2 regions of the Caulobacter sp. GW822-FHT07D08 genome follow, and region 1 is predicted to be linked to the other one. Evidence: riboswitches for the same ligand, from Rfam matches in the RefSeq annotation. Region 1 holds a riboswitch; the other holds the start of a gene.

Region 1 (7,750 bases):
GCGGCCAGGCCGTCGTCGACGAAGGCCAGGCCCCGCGACTTGAGCACGCCGTTGAAGGTGGCCATCGCCTGGTCGTTATCGACGAAGCGGGCGCCCAGATAGTTCGACAGGCCGAAATAGCCGGTGGCGCGCGACATCAGCCATTCCAGCTTGCGCACGGTGTCTTCGGGCCGGTTGGCGGCGATCAGGGTATAGGGACCCGGATCGTTGGCCGGATAGTCGGCCGGCTCCATCGGGGTCTCGAGCAGCACCTCGTGGCCATGGGCGCGGGCCAGGTCGATCCAGCCCTGCAGGCCCTCGGCATAGGGCGCGAAGGACAGGGTGATCTCGCCCGGCAGGGTCTCGATCGCCGCGCGGGTGGTCTGGGCGTTGAGGCCGAGCCCTCCGATGACCATCGACACCTTGGGGCGGCCGTTGGGCGTGAAGGGGCGAGCATAGGCCTCGGCCGCGGTGCGGCCGTCGGCGCCGATGATCGGCAGAGGACCGCCGCCGGGGCCCGGCGCGGTCAGGCCGGCGATCGGCGCCTGGGCCAGGCCCGGGCCCTGCTGGATCGGCGGCAGGTTCTGCAGGCCCTCGGCGGCCGGCGCCTTGTCTTCTTCGGGCTTCGCCGGGGCGAAGGGATTGGCCGACAGGCCCAACTGGCCGGGCGCCAGCTCGGCCCCGTGCGGATCCTCGCCGCCCAAGCCCTCGCGCCAGCCCTCAGGCGCGTTCTTGGTGGCGCCGATCTTGGTCAGCTCCAGGCGAATCACCGGCGAGCCGGCGTGCGGGTCGCTGGTGATCAGGACCAGCGTCGCCAGCGAAGCCAGGAACAGGCAGGCCGCGCCGCTGGCGCCGATGAAGGGATTGCTGACCGCGGCCATCAGCTTGGCGCGCAGGTCGCCGGACCCGCCCGGAGCGGGCGCGGCGGCGGCATAGGCGGGCTTACGCGAAAAGGAGACGGCCATGACCTCTTAAGGCTAGCGGGCAAGCTTCGAACATATGGTTAACGAGATATGGCCGGATGGCGTTCTGACGACCTTTTGGCCGCGGCGCGGCGACGCGGGCGCCGCTGAAATTGGCGTTTTCTGCAATCGCCGCAGGCGCTGACCAATGAGAGTGGTCGCGGACGGTCTGATCGGTTGACGGGCGCGGCCCCGGCTCTTTCCCTGGAGTCCTCTCGCGGGAGAGATCGGGCCCCGGCCCGGCGCTGAAGGCGAAACCGCCCCGGAAACGCTCAAGCAGAAGGACCGCGCGAGATGTTGAACGCTGGAAAGCAGGGCGCGTAACGCCCTCGCCGAAGGAGCAAGGCGACCGCCCGTCCATCGGAGACGGGGCGCTGAATCTCTCAGGCCCAAGGACAGCGGGGGTGCGAAGGCGAGCCGTCCCGGCCCGCTCAGACCCACGCGTGCGCCAATGCAGATCTAGGCATTTCCATATCGATATAGCCAAATGTAATGAACGCGATCGTCGTGTACGACTTTCGTGAGATATCTGTTAGGTATATAAAATGAACATATTCGAAGTGTTCATAAATCGAACATGGATGCGTAACGTTTCCACTTTGTGATTATGTGAATACGATCCGAGAAATTCTTAGTTTACCTGCGATGAGCTGTTGATGACGCTGCCCTGGTAAAAATGATCGGGGATAGTCATGACCACTCGCATACCTGCACACGCCGCCGTTCGTCTTAGGGCGCTGCTGCTCGCCGCCTCGGTTCTGGGAAGCGCCACGCCGGTCCTGGCCCAGGAAGCCGACAAGGCGGCCGAACTGGAAACCGTCGTGGTGACCGGCAAGCGCCTGTCGGAAGCCAGCGTCGCCATCGGCACCGACCACGCCACGGCCACCGTTTCGATCACCCGCGAGGCTCTGTTGTCCGCGCCGGCGGGGATCACCGGCCTGAAGATGCTGGAGAGCCTGCCGGGCTTCAACGTCCAGGCCAACGACGCCCTGGGCATGTATGAGTTCGGCAACTCGGTCTCGGTGCGGGCCTTCAACTTCCAGCAGATCGGCTTCCTGCTGGACGGCATCCCGATGGGCCGCAGCGACCAGTTCGGCGGCAGCCCGATCTATCGCTATGTCGACAACGAGAACCTGCTGCGGGTGACCGCTTCGGCCGGGGCCGGCGACGTCGCCCTGCCCAGCTATGCCTCGCTGGGCCCCATCGTCGACTACTTCACCCAGGCGCCGTCGCAAGAGGCGGGCGGCGCGATCAGCCAGACCTTCGGCAGCGACAACCTTCGCCGCACCTTCCTGCGCCTGGAGTCCGGCAAGGTGGGTCCGCTGTCGGGCTATGTCAGCGGTTCTTGGATCAAGGGCGACCTGTGGCGCGGCCCGGGCACGATCGATCGCAAGCACTATGAGGGCAAGTTGAAGTACGACCTGCCCAACGGCGGCGACATCAGCTTCCAGACCGTCCACAACGACTATTTCGACTATGACAGCCCGTCGATCACCAAGGCCCAATATGCCGGGACGGCGGGCGACATTTTCGGCCGCAAGGGGCGCTACTTCTCGTACCTGGGCTCGGTGCCGACCTCTGTTCCGTTTGGCACGCCGCTGTCGACCCCGACGGGCAGCCTGCCCGAGACCGAGGCGGGGGTTCCGTACTCCAACGCCAACTACGCCCAGTACTACAAGTTCGCGGTCAACAAGCGGAAGGATCACCTCTACGGCCTGACGCTGAACACGCCGATCACCGACAATGTCGACCTGACCACCACGGCCTATTACGAGGACAAGGGCGGCTACGGCGTCTCCCCCGAGGCCTATTCGACCTCTAAGTCCAGCTATGACGCCGAGGTCGGCAAGGTGGCCGGCATCGTCGCCCCGCGCGGCATCCAGTACGGCCTCTCCGGCATCGACGGCATCCGCAAGGGCGTCACCGCCAAGGTCGCCTGGCGCCTCGGCTTCAACAAGATCGAGGCCGGCCTCTGGCTGGAGAACGACGACTATCACCGCACCCAGAACCGCTACAACGTCGAGAACGGCAATCCCGACGGCAAGCCGCTGTTCAACGAGCGGGTCCACGCCCAGCGCGACTACAAGTCGCTGCGCGAGACCAAGCAGTTCTTCGTCAAGGACACCGTCACCCTGCTGGACGCCAAGCTGAAGCTGGAGCTGGGCTTCAAGGCCACCGACATCGACTACAAGATCGCCGGCTATCGCAATCCGGCCGACTACATCGCCGGCCGCCACCCGATCCTGAAGGACAACTGGAAGGACAGCTTCCTGCCCCAGGTCGGCGCGGTCTACAGCGTGACCGGCCGCGACCAGGTGTTCGCCTCGTACTCGGAGAACATGGCCCTGCCGCGCGGCGCCGACGACATCTTCTCGGCCGCCAGCCCGACCGTCGCTGGCCCCGATCCCGAGACCTCGACCAACTGGGAGCTGGGCTACCGCGCCAACCACAAGACGTTCAACGCCTCGATCGTGGCCTACCAGACCGAGTTCAAGAACCGCCTGCAGGCCTTCGCCTCGCTGGTGCCCGGCGGCGGCGGCACGACCGAGACCTTCTATCAGAACGTCGGGGCGGTGAAGGCCAAGGGCGTCGAGTTCAGCGGCCAGTGGAAGCCGGAGATCTTCGCCGGCAAGGCCTATTTCAACGCCAACGTCTCGTACAACGACGCCAAGTTCCAGGACGACGTCCTGAACTATCGCGCCAGCACCACGGCCGCGCCGACCACCCTGGCCGTCGCCGGCAAGAAGGTGCCGGACTTCCCTGACTGGGTGTTCCAGGGCGGCGTGACGCTGGAGCCGTTCGACGGCCTGCTGATGAACGTCTCGGCCCGCCACCTGGAGAGCCGCTTCACCAACTTCGTCAACAGCGAGATGGTCGGCGCGTACACCATCGTCAACGCCTATATCGATATCGGCGACGGCTTCGCGGCCGGACCGTTCAGCCAGGTCAAGGCGCGGGTCAACATCGATAACCTGTTCGACAAGGACTATCTGGGCACGATCAACACCACGGTGAACACGCCCGCCAGCTTCCGTCCGGCCCCGCCGCGCACGATCCAGTTCACGATCTCCGCCGACTTCTAGTCCCCGCCCTCCGGTCGGCCTCTGCAAAGGCCGGCCGGACCCTTTTCGAGCGTACTCATGACCCGTTTCCTCCTCGCCACGAGCGCCGCCCTGGCCCTGGTCGCCGGCGCCGCGCCCATGACGGCCTGGGCCGCCGATCCGGCCGCCGCGCGCAAGCTGCACGAGGGCCTGCTGACCCTCGACACCCACCTGGACACCCCCGCCAATTTCGGCCGGCCGGGCTGGGACATTCTCGATCGCCATTCCGTCGACAAGGACGGCTCACAGATCGACTATCCCCGCATGGTCGAGGGCGGGCTGGACGGCGGCTTCTTCGCCATCTTCACCAACCAGGGACCGCGCACGCCCGAGGCCACGCGCGCCGCCCGCGACGCGGCGATCATCCGCGGCGTCGAGATCCGCGAAATGGTCGCCAAGCACGGCGACAAGTTCGCCCTGGCCCTGAAGGCCGACGACGCCGAGCGCATCGCCGCCCAGGGCAGGCGCGTGGTCTTCGTCAGCGTCGAGAACAGCTATCCGATGGATGGCGACGTCACCCTGCTCTCGACCTTCTATGCGCTGGGTGTCCGTATCTCGGGCCTGGCGCACTTCAAGAACAACGACATGGCCGACAGCTCGACCGACACGCCCGAGTGGCATGGCCTGTCGCCGCTGGGCAAACAGTTCGTCGCCGAGGCCAACCGCCTGGGCGTGGTGCTGGACGGCTCGCACTCGTCCGACGAGGTGCTGGATCAGCTGATCACCCTGTCCAAGACGCCGGTGATCCTGACCCACTCGGGCTGCAAGGCGGTGTTCAACCACCCGCGCAATGTCGACGACGCCCGCATCAAGGCCCTGGCGGCCAGCGGCGGCGTGATCCAGGTCGACGCCTATTCCAGCTATCTGATCGAGACGCCCAAGAACGCCGAGCGCGACGCGGCCATGGCGGCGCTACGGGCCAAGGCGGGCGCGCGGGCCAAGATGACCGAGACCGAGCGCGCGGGCTTCATGGCCGAGATGAAGGCGATCGACGCCAAATACCCCGTCCCGAAGGCGACCTTCGAGGACTTCATGAACCACCTGAACCACGCGCTGAAGGTGGCCGGCGTCGACCACGTCGGGATCGGCATCGACTTCGACGGCGGCGGCGGGGTGACCGGTCTGAACGACGCCTCGGACTACTGGAAGATCAGCGAGCGCCTGCTGGCCGAGGGCTACACCCGCGACGACCTGGCCAAGATCTGGGGCGGCAACGTCCTGAGGCTGCTGCGCGCGGCCGAGGCGGCCAAGGCGGCGTAAGGACCAACGAAAAGCGCCGCCCTGGTTGCCCGGAGCGGCGCTGATCGGATCGAGGAAGGCGAAACCCTACTTGTTCTCGCTGACCGGCTTGCCGCTCGCCGCGGCGGCCGCCTTGGCGGTGACCTCGGCGACCTTGGCCGCCGGCTTTGGCAGCTTCGGCGTATTGGCGACGCCGCCGGCGTTTAGCACGGCGATGGCGCGCTGCAGCTGGAAGTCGCCCTTCTTGTCGTCGAAAGCGGTCGGTGGGGCTTCGGCCGGGGTGTGGACGCCCACGCGGCTCTTGCCCTCGTCGGCGTTCAGCGCGTTCTTGAAGCTGGCCTCGCTGAACCAGACGCGGTTGGCGATGTCCTGGGCCTGGTCACGGGTCTGGGCAACCTCGAGGTCCGGGGCGATGCCGGTCTTCTGGATCGAGCGGCCCGACGGCGTGAAGTACTTGGCCGTGGTCAGCTTCAGGGCGCCGTCGGCCCCGCCGCGCAGCGGGATCACGGTCTGCACCGAACCCTTGCCGAAGCTGGTCAGGCCGACCAGTTCGGCGCGGTGACGGTCCTGCAGGGCGCCGGCGACGATCTCAGCGGCCGAGGCCGAGCCCTGATTGATCAGCACGACCATCTTCATGCCGTTCAGCAGATCGCCCGGGCGGGCGTTGTAGCGCTGGATGTTGCGCGGATCGCGGCCGCGCTGGCTGACCACCTCGCCGCCGTCCAGGAACACGTCGGCCACGCCGACCGCCTGGTCCAGCAGGCCGCCCGGATTGTTCCGGAGATCGAGGATCAGGCCCTTCATCTTCGGGTTCTTGGCCTTCAGGTCATTGATCGAGGCGACCAGGGCGTCTGTGGCCTTCTCGTTGAAACCGGGCAGGCGGACGTAGCCATAGTCGCCTTCCATGCGGGCGATGGCGGCCTTGGGCTTGATCACCTCGCGGACCAGCTTGACGTCGAACGGATCGGTCTTGTCGCGGGCGATGGTCAGGGTGACGCCTTCGCCGGGCTGGCCGCGCATCTGCTTGACCGCCTCGTTGACGGTCAGGCCCAGCACGCTCTGGCCATTGACGGCGGTGATGTAGTCGCCCGCCTGGACGCCGGCGCGCGAGGCCGGGGTGCCGTCCATCGGCGAGATCACCTTCACGACGCCGTCCTCGCTGGTCACTTCCAGGCCGAGACCGCCGTACTCGCCGCGGGTGGTGTCCTGCATGTCTTCGTAGGCGTCGGGCGCCAGATAGCCCGAGTGCGGGTCGAGGCTGGTCAGCATGCCGTCCAGGGCCGCTTCGATCAGCTTCTTGTCGTCGACCTCGGTGACGTACTGGTCCTCGACCGTGCCCAGCACGTCGCCGAACAGCTCAAGCATCTTGTAGGTCTTGGTCTTAGGCGCGTTGTTGGCCTGGGCGATGGGACTGACATAAGCCATGGCCCCCGCGCCGAGGACGAAGGCGGAAACGCCGATGAGCAGGTACTTGCGCATTAAGGCCCGGAAGGCTCCCTACGCGACGCGCGGCGCCGCAACCGAATTTAGCTCCATCCAACCCTGTCAGGGATCGGAGGTATAATTACGGCCACCATTACTGAAAAAGCCGTCTACCGCGACTCCTGTTTGAGCCAACGCTCCGGATCGGCCGGGGCGCCGTTCTCCCGGACCTCTAGATAGAGTTCCGGCTCGGAAGATACATGATCCGGCATCTTCCCGATGGGGGCGCCGACCGCGACAGATTGTCCGGGTGAGGCCGTTATCTGGTCGAGGCCGGCCACGACCACGTGATAGGCGCCCTGGGCGCGAAGGATCAGCACCGCGCCCCAGCCGCTCAGCGCGCCGGCGTATTCGACGGTTCCGGCGACGGGAGCGGTGACGGTCAGGCCCTTCTCCGTGCGCACGGTCAGGCCGGGCGACTTGCCGCCGGCCGGCATCTCCTGGCCGAAACGGCGGACGATCTCGCCGGCGGCGGGACGTCGCAGCACCAGCGGCCCGGTGGCCTCGACCCTACCCCCTCCTGGCGCGTATAGGCCGTCGGTCAGGGCGCCCAGGGTGCGCAGCTCGTTCTGCTGGGTCAGGGCCTCCTGGGCATAGGCCCGCTCCAGCTGGGTCTTCTCGATGATCAGTCGCTCGATCTCGCCCTTGCGATCGGCGACCGCGCTCTCGGCGGTGAACAGTTCGGCCGAGGCGGCGGCGGCCTCGCGGCGCAGTGTCCCGACCGCCACGGCCTGGCGGCCATAGGCCTCGGCGCGCTTCTGCAGCTCGGGCGTCATGGCGCGGATCAGGATCGCGGCCCGCACCGCATCGCGCGCATCGTTCGGCGTCACCAGCAGCGCCGGCGGCGGATCGCGGCGGAACAGCTGCAGGGCCGACAGCAGCAGCGACAGCCGCTGCCGGTTGGCGCCCAGGTCGGCCAGGATGGCGTTCTCGCGGGCGTTCAAGGCTTCCAGCCGGGCCCGCTTGGCGTCGACGTCGCCGCCGGCG
Region 2 (7,750 bases), on a different contig from region 1:
ATCCGGGCGAGATCGGCGTGATCGGATCCCCGATTTCGGGTGTCATGCGATGAATGCTCAAGGGGATCCTCCTTTTGATGGCTCAAAGGATAGCAAAAACTACTGTAATGACCAGGGGGAAACGTCAGGCTGGCCGTTCCGGGGAGCGATCGGCGCCACCTGGTCTCGCCGCGCCTGACCTCGGCGCCTCGGATTTCAGGTCCGAGGCCAAAGGCCCTGGCGCTGTCCGTGTCCCAAAGGCGCGGGATCTGGAATGGCCGCCAGAGTGGCCCTCATCAGCCGGATACGCTGGGCATGGGGAGACTCATCGCGCCGGTGAGCATGGCGAGCCAGGATGAAGCCACTCCTGCTCCTGCCATCCGCCTGATCGGCGCTGTCGCCAGCGCCCGCTCCCGACGCTAGCGCGCCTCCTTGATGCTATCCCGCGGGGAAGCGCAGGTCGGCGACCAGGCCTGGCCTGGGATGGCGGGCGCGCAGTTCGAGATCGATGTCCAGGCGTCGGGTGATCGAGCGCACGATGGCCAGGCCCAGGCCCGCGCCGGTCGACCCTTGGCCTACGGCCCCCCGGTTGAAGGGCGCGAACACGTTGCGCAGCGCGTCTTCGTCCAGTCCGGGGCCGCGGTCCCAGATCACGACCCTGGGTCCGTCTCCGTCCATCCTGGCGACGATACGCACCTTGCCCCCGCCATAGGCGCAGGCGTTGAAGACCAGATTGCGCAGAACCTCGCCGATCAGCACCGCGTTGCCGCGCGCGAGTCCGAGGTCGGCGGGCAGGCGCGTCAGCAGTTCGACCTCGGGAAACGCGCGGGCGGCTTCGACCTGGATCGTCTTGAGCAGGGCGGCGGGATCGGCCTCGCCATCGGCCGCGGTCGCCTCCGAGCGGGCCAGGGCGAGGAACTGCGTCAGCACCTGGCGCAGGTTGGCCGCCGCGTCTCGCGAGTCGCCAAGCAAGGCCTTGTCTCGCGGCGTGGCGGCCGAGCGCTCCAGCAGGGCGAGGTTGGCGACAATGACCGACAGGGGTGTTCGCAACTGATGCGAGGCGTCGGCCGAGAAGCGCTCCAGCGCGCGGGTGAAACGCTCCAGGCTGCTCATGAGATGGTTGAAGGCTTCGACGGCCGGCGACAGTTCGGCGGGCGTGTCGGCGGCGTCGATCGGCGCGAGGTCCGGGCGCGAGGCCTGGGCGCGGCCCTTCAGATCTTCCGTCAGGCGGCGCAGCGGCGCCAGGCCCCAGCCGACGGCCGGCACGACCAGGACCGCGGCGACGGCGACCAGCAGGACGGGCAGGCCGATCAGCGTCGAAAGCAGCTCGCGCACGCTGGCGCGACGGGAGTCGAGGCTTTGGGCCACCGCCACCACGACGGGGTCGCGCACCCCTGGCACCATCACCGTCGACTGGGCGATCCGCACCTCGTAGCCGCGCATCTTCGCGTAGGTGAAACTGGTCTCATTCGGCGAGGGCGCGGGTAGGCGAGGGAGGTCATCGTAGCCGGTGACCAGGCGCGAACCCTGGCGCACCGCATAGAAGACCGCGTCGCGCTCGGGACTGTCCAGCAGGGCCAGGGACCAGGGCGGCAGGGCCACCTGGGCCTGGCCCTCCCGAACGCCGATCTGGGCGACGATCGAGGTCACGGATCCGGCCAGCAGCCGGTCGGAAGACTTCTCCACGACCGCGCGGGCGGCCAGGGCGCCGGCCAGGGCGAGCGCCGCGCCCAGCAGGGCCAGGGGGACGACCTGCGCCAGCAGCAGGCGGCCGACCAGGCTGGGACGGCCGCCCTTCCAAGGCCTGGCCTTCATGGATCGATCCGGTAGCCCACGCCCCGCAGCGTACTCAGGCGCGGGCCGTCCGGCGCCAGCTTGCGTCGCAGTCGGCCGACATGGACGTCCAGGGCGTTGGGCGAGGGGGCCTGTTCGTCGGGAAACACCTCGGCGGCCAGGCGGTCGCGCTCGACGACCCGGCCGGGACGCGCGGCCAGCGCCTTCAGCACGGCCCATTCCCGCGGACGCAGGTCCAGCCGCCGCTCGCCGATCCAGGCCGCGCCGGCTTCCCAGTCGCAGACCAGCGCGCCGACATGGGCCGTCCGGGTGGCGTAGCCGCCCTTGCGCCGCGCTACCGCACGCACCCGGGCCACGAGCTCGAACGGGTCGAACGGCTTCAGCACGTAATCGTCCGCGCCCATGTCCAGGCCGGCGATGCGATCACGCACCGCGTCGCGCGCGGTCAACATGACGATCGGGGTCAGCACGCCCTCGCGGCGCAGCCGGCCCAGGATCTCGAAGCCGTCGATGTCGGGCAGGCCGATGTCCAGGACGACGGCGTCGAAGTCGGCCCCATGCGCCAGGGCCAAGGCCAGGGCGGCCTCGCCGGTCTCGGCGCAGACGGGCTCGTGCCCTTCGCTCTCCAGCGTCGCGGTCAGGGAGCGACGCAGAGGCGGATCATCCTCGACAACCAGTATCTTCATCGGGGATGTAGGAACCGAACACGCAGGGGAGGTCATCATCCGACGCCGATTGCCTCATCAGGTCAAGAGACGCGGGCCCGTGGCGATCATGGCGGCGCTGGCCCTGGCGGCCGCGCTGGCCGGCTGCGCGCCGAAGTCGATCGGGCAGGCGACGAGCGGCTGGGATATTCGCGCCGCGGAGCGCGAGGGCGAGCTCGTTGTCTATCTCAACACCGATGTCCACCAGGTGATCGGCGAGGGCTTCCGCAAGCGCTTTCCCAAGATCAAGGTCCGCTTCGTCGAGTTGGCCGCCAAACCGATGCAGGCGCGCCTTATCGCCGAGACGGACGCGGGCGCGCCGGTCGCCGACGTGGCCTGGAGTTCGTCGATGGACATCCAGGTCAAGCTGATCAACGACGGCTACGCCCAGACCTATCGCAGTCCGGAGGCCAAGGGCCTGCCGGCCTGGGCCGTCTGGCGCGACCAGGGCTTCGGCGTGACGGCCGAGCCGATCGTCTTCGCCTACAACAAGAAGGCGCTGAAGGAGTCGGAGGTGCCGCGCAGCCACGCGGCGCTGCTGGCGGCCTTGCGCGCCGACCCCGAACGCTGGCGCGGCAAGATCGCCATGTACGACCCCGAAAAGAGCGGGGTGGGGTTCATGTACCTGTCGAGCGACCTGCAGGCCTATCCGGACGCCTGGGCGCTGTACGATGCGTTGGCGAAATCGGAGCCTGGCCTGTTCGTGCCCGGCGCGCCGCTGCTGACCAGCCTGTCAGGGGCGCACGACCTGGCCTACGACATGAATGGTTTCTATGCCGACTGGTGGGCGCGCCATCGCAACGCCGACATCGGCTATGTCGTGCCCAGCGACTATCACCTGTCGCTCTCGCGCGTGGCCTTCATCACCCGCTCGGCGCCGCATCCGAAGGCGGCCCGGGTGTTTCTGGACTATCTGATGTCGGACGAAGGGCAGAGGCGACTGGCCCAGGCCAGGCTGACGCCGATCCGCCCCATCGCCGGCGCGCCGGCGCTGGGCGCGGCCGGCCGCCCGATCCGTGTCGGTCCCGCCCTGCTGGCCAATTTCGACCAGGGGCGGCGCGCCGAATTGCTGGCGCGCTGGAAAGCCGCGACCGCCGATCATTGATATTGCTTAAATATAGATCATTATCCGCCTTAAAAATAATCACTTTCGGCCAGGTTCACGAAAGCTTCGCGGTTTTTGCCTCTGGCCCCGATAAGCCCAAGCTGTCACCGACCTATCACCTTCACGGATCGCGCGGCGACGGACGAACGCGCATCGTGCCCACCGGTTGAACTCAGGGGGATTCCTTTCGTCCTCATCGCGGGCCGGGCAACATTGTACCGAATTTCGACGCTTTGACGCGATGGGGCGAGCCGGTCGTATTGACCTGGCTCTCGCGGAAGAGATCGGGTCAGCCCGACGCCGAAGGCGCAACCGCCCCGGAAACGCTCAGGCAACAGGGACCGCAGAGCACGAGGACGCTGGAAAGCAGGACCGCTCCACAAGTGAGCGGCCTCGCCGAAGGAGCAAGGGCGCGACCGCGTCTGAATCTCTCAGGCCAAGGGACAGCGGGGGCAGAGGAACCGCCTGGCGGAGTCCGGGAAGGCGCACGTCTTTCCGAGCGCCGCGACCGACGCGACCGAACAAGCGGGCGCGCGGGAGAGAGCGACTGTCGACTGCTAAAACATAGGGGATCTTACTTTGACCATTTCACGCCAAACTCGCCGGGGACTGCTGCTGGGCTGCAGCCTGGTTCCCGCCGTCCTGGCCCTGCACGGCGCCGCCTTTGCCCAGGACGCCGCCCAGAACACCGCCAAGACCGACGACACCAGCGTCGGTGAGATCATCGTCACGGCCTCGCGCATCGACCGCGCCGGCTTCGAGGCGCCCACCCCGACGGTGCGGGTCACCGCCCAGGACCTGAGCGTCGGCGCCCGCCCGAACATCGCCGCGGCCCTGAACGACCTGCCGCAGTTCCGCGCCACGACCTCTGCTCAGACCACCGGCACCAACACGGGCGCGGGCAACGCCCCGGTCGACCTGCGTGGCCTCGGCATCAGCCGCACCCTGGTGCTGCTGGATGGCCGCCGCTTCTCGGGCGACAACGACCTGAACCTGATCCCCAGCGTCCTGACCAAGGGCGTCGACGTGGTGACCGGCGGCGCTTCGGCCGCCTGGGGCTCCGGCGCCGTGGCCGGCGTGGTCAACATCAGCATCGACCGCACCTTCACCGGCCTGAAGCTGGGCGTGGAGGCGGGCGAGTCCTCGTACCACGACGCCAAGCAGGTCCGCATCGAGGCGGCGGCGGGCAAGAGCTTCGCCGACGGCCGCGGTCATTTCGTGATCGGCGGCGAATACATCGACAATGACGGGGTCATCCCGAAGAACAGCCGGCCGAACATCGGCCGCTGGGCCACGGTCTCGAACGGCGCGGGCCGCTTCATCCTGGCCCCCAATGTCGGCTTTTCGAACGCGGCCTACGGCGGCCTGATCATGTCGGGCGTGCTGAAGGGGCAGGCCTTTAATCCCGACGGCAGCCTGCGCACCTTCAACGGCGGCACGGTGATCGGCACCAATTCGGTCGGCGGCGAAGGTCCGTCCAACGACGACCTCTCGCCCCTCGTTACGCCGCAGAAGCGCTACGCCGCCATGGCCAGCGTCACCTACGATCTGACCGACAAGATCAAGATGACGGCCGAGCTGCGCCGCTCGCGGATGTGGAACAACTACATCTGGTTCGGCGACCACAACCGCGGCAACCTGACGATCAAGTCGGACAACGCCTATCTGCCGACGGCGGTGAAGTCGGCCCTGGCGGCGGCGGGACAGACCTCGTTCACCATGGGCCGCTTCAACACCGAGGCCTATCCGACGATCGACTTCGAGCGCGTCTCGACCCAGGGGACCATCGCGTTCGACGGCGCGTTCGGCGACGGCTGGCGCTGGAGCGCCTATTACAGCCACGGTGAGAACGAGAACAACATCGACACCCCTGGGTTCTTCCTGACCCAGAACTACGCCAACGCCGTCGACTCGGTGATCAGCCCGACCACCGGCCAGCCGATCTGCCGGGTCGCCCTGACCAACGCCTCGACCAACTGCGTGCCGATCAACCTGTTCGGCCAGGGCGCGCCTTCGAGGGCGGCGCTGGACTATGTGACCGGCACGCCGTCCATGCGCGAGACCAGCAAGCTGGATGTCGGCGGCTTCAGCCTGCGCGGCGAGCCCTTCAGCCTGCCTGCCGGCCCGGTCTCGGTCGCCGTCGGCGCCGAGGCCCGCAAGGAGTCGGTCGACCGCACGGTCGGCGCCCTGGACGCGGCCAAGGCCTTCACAAGCTTCAGCTTCTCGGCCATGGCCGGCGACTACAGCGTCAAGGAAGCCTTCGCCGAAGTGCTTGTGCCGGTGATCCGCGACGTGCCCGTCTTCAACAAGCTGGAAGTCAACGCCGCCGCCCGCGTCTCCGACTACAACACCACCGGCTCGATCTGGTCGTGGAAGCTGGGCGCCACCAACGAGTTCTTCCCGGGGTTCCGGGGACGGATCACCAAGTCGCGCGACATCCGTTCGGCCAACCTGACCGAACTCTTCACCACCAGCACGACCGGCTACAACACGATCGTCGACCCGAAGACCAATTCCAGCGTCTACGTGCTGACCAATGGCGGCGGCAATGCGAACCTGACGCCTGAAACGGCCAAGACCTTCACCACCGGCTTCGTCTATTCGCCGCCGGCCCTTCCGGGCTTCAACATCTCGGTCGACTATTTCGACATCGACATCGACAACGTGATCACCACCGTGTCGGCGCAAGACATCGTCACGCGCTGCGCCAACGGCAATGCCGACATGTGTTCGCGCGTCACTCGCGACGCCACCGGCGGGATCTCGCGGATCGTCTCGACCTACGTCAACCTGGCCAACTACAAGACCGACGGCGTCGACGCCGAGATCTCGTACGCGACCAATCTCGACCGCCTGATCCCCGACGCGCCCGGCCGCATCCGCGCCCGCTGGCTGATGACCTGGGTCAACAGCCTGACCACCAACGACGGCGTCAGCAAGATCGAGTACGTCAAGTCGCAAGGCTATTCGTTCGGCCTGGGCACGCCCAAGAGCCGCATGACCGCGGCGCTCGACTGGTCGGGCAAGGTGTTCAGCGCCAACCTGCGGGCGCGCTATATCTCGCCGGGCACGTACAACCGAACGGTCGACCTCGTGAACGGCCACATCAAGGCCTACACCTATGTCGACCTGGGCGTTCAGGCGAAGCTGCCCGAGGTCATGGGCCATGAGGTCGAGCTCTACGCCAACGCGACCAATCTCTTCGACAAGAACCCGCCCGTCTCGTCGCTGTACTCGCCGTACTACGACGTGATCGGTCGCTATGTGACCGTCGGCGCGCGGATGCGTTTCTAAGCCCGCCCGACATTGCGCCGCCGGTTGCTTCCCCTAGCTCCCCCCGCCGGCGGCGCTCCCCCTTTCTTCAGAGGCATTCTCCAGATGATCTCTCGTCATGCCCTGGCGCTGGCCCTTTTGGCCGCCGCCGCCGCGACTCCGCTGGCCACGCCTTTGGCGGCCCAGACCGTCGCGCCGCCCGCCACCATCGTCGTCGACGGCGCGCCGGCCATTCCGCAAGAGCTGGTCGCGGCCGCCGCGCCCTATCTGCAGGCGCGCCACGCCAACTTCCTGGGCTGGAACACCGCCGACCGCTCGATGCTGATCAAGACCCGCTTCGGCGGCTCCGATCAGGTCCACGTCGTGGCCAAGCCCGAGGGCGACCGCCGCCAGATCAGCTTCGAGAACGAGCCGATCCTGGCCGCGGCCCTGTCGCCCAAGGGCGGCGCGCTGGTGATCCAGAAGGACAAGGGCGGCGACGAGTTCTACCAGCTCTACGTGCTGGAGGCCGGCCGTCCGCGCCTGATCACCGACGGCAAGAGCCGCAACTGGTTCGGCGCCTGGTCGCCGGACGGCAAGCTGGTCGGCTACGCCTCGTCGCGTCGCAACGGCGCGGACATGGACCTCTATGTCGTCGACCCGAAGGACCCCAAGACCGACCGCCTGGTGGCCCAGGTCACCGGCGGCGGCTGGAACATCGCCGACTTCTCGGCGGACGGCGCCAAGGCGCTCGTGCTGAACCGCATGTCGGTCAACGAGGCCATGGTCTACGAACTGGACCTGGCCAGCGGCAAGATGAAGCCCCTGACCGATCCCAAGGCCAAGGTCTCGTACGTCGATCCGAAGTACGCCCACGACGGCTCGGTCTGGCTAACTTCGAACAAGGGCTCCGACT

What was found. A riboswitch is a leader RNA that binds a small molecule or an ion and turns the genes downstream of it on or off. The one in region 1 is predicted to bind glycine.
Region 2: linked by a shared signal. The riboswitch ahead of AC1RJ9_RS20805 (TonB-dependent receptor domain-containing protein) and the one ahead of AC1RJ9_RS13945 (TonB-dependent receptor) in region 1 are both predicted to bind glycine.

The regions. Positions count from the first base shown of each region.
Region 1 is NZ_JBXAKU010000006.1:258,872-266,621, reverse strand. Features, by position in the region: gene AC1RJ9_RS13950 (divergent polysaccharide deacetylase family protein) at 1-944, opposite strand, end outside; glycine riboswitch at 1,236-1,350, shown strand; gene AC1RJ9_RS13945 (TonB-dependent receptor) at 1,634-4,024, shown strand; gene AC1RJ9_RS13940 (dipeptidase) at 4,082-5,302, shown strand; gene AC1RJ9_RS13935 (S41 family peptidase) at 5,369-6,760, opposite strand; gene AC1RJ9_RS13930 (murein hydrolase activator EnvC family protein) at 6,874-7,750, opposite strand, start outside.
Region 2 is NZ_JBXAKU010000013.1:52,270-60,019, reverse strand. Features, by position in the region: gene AC1RJ9_RS20825 (cupin domain-containing protein) at 1-61, opposite strand, end outside; gene AC1RJ9_RS20820 (sensor histidine kinase) at 418-1,794, opposite strand; gene AC1RJ9_RS20815 (response regulator transcription factor) at 1,791-2,459, opposite strand; gene AC1RJ9_RS20810 (ABC transporter substrate-binding protein) at 2,548-3,582, shown strand; glycine riboswitch at 3,848-3,936, shown strand; glycine riboswitch at 3,940-4,031, shown strand; gene AC1RJ9_RS20805 (TonB-dependent receptor domain-containing protein) at 4,162-6,876, shown strand; gene AC1RJ9_RS20800 (S9 family peptidase) at 6,961-7,750, shown strand, end outside.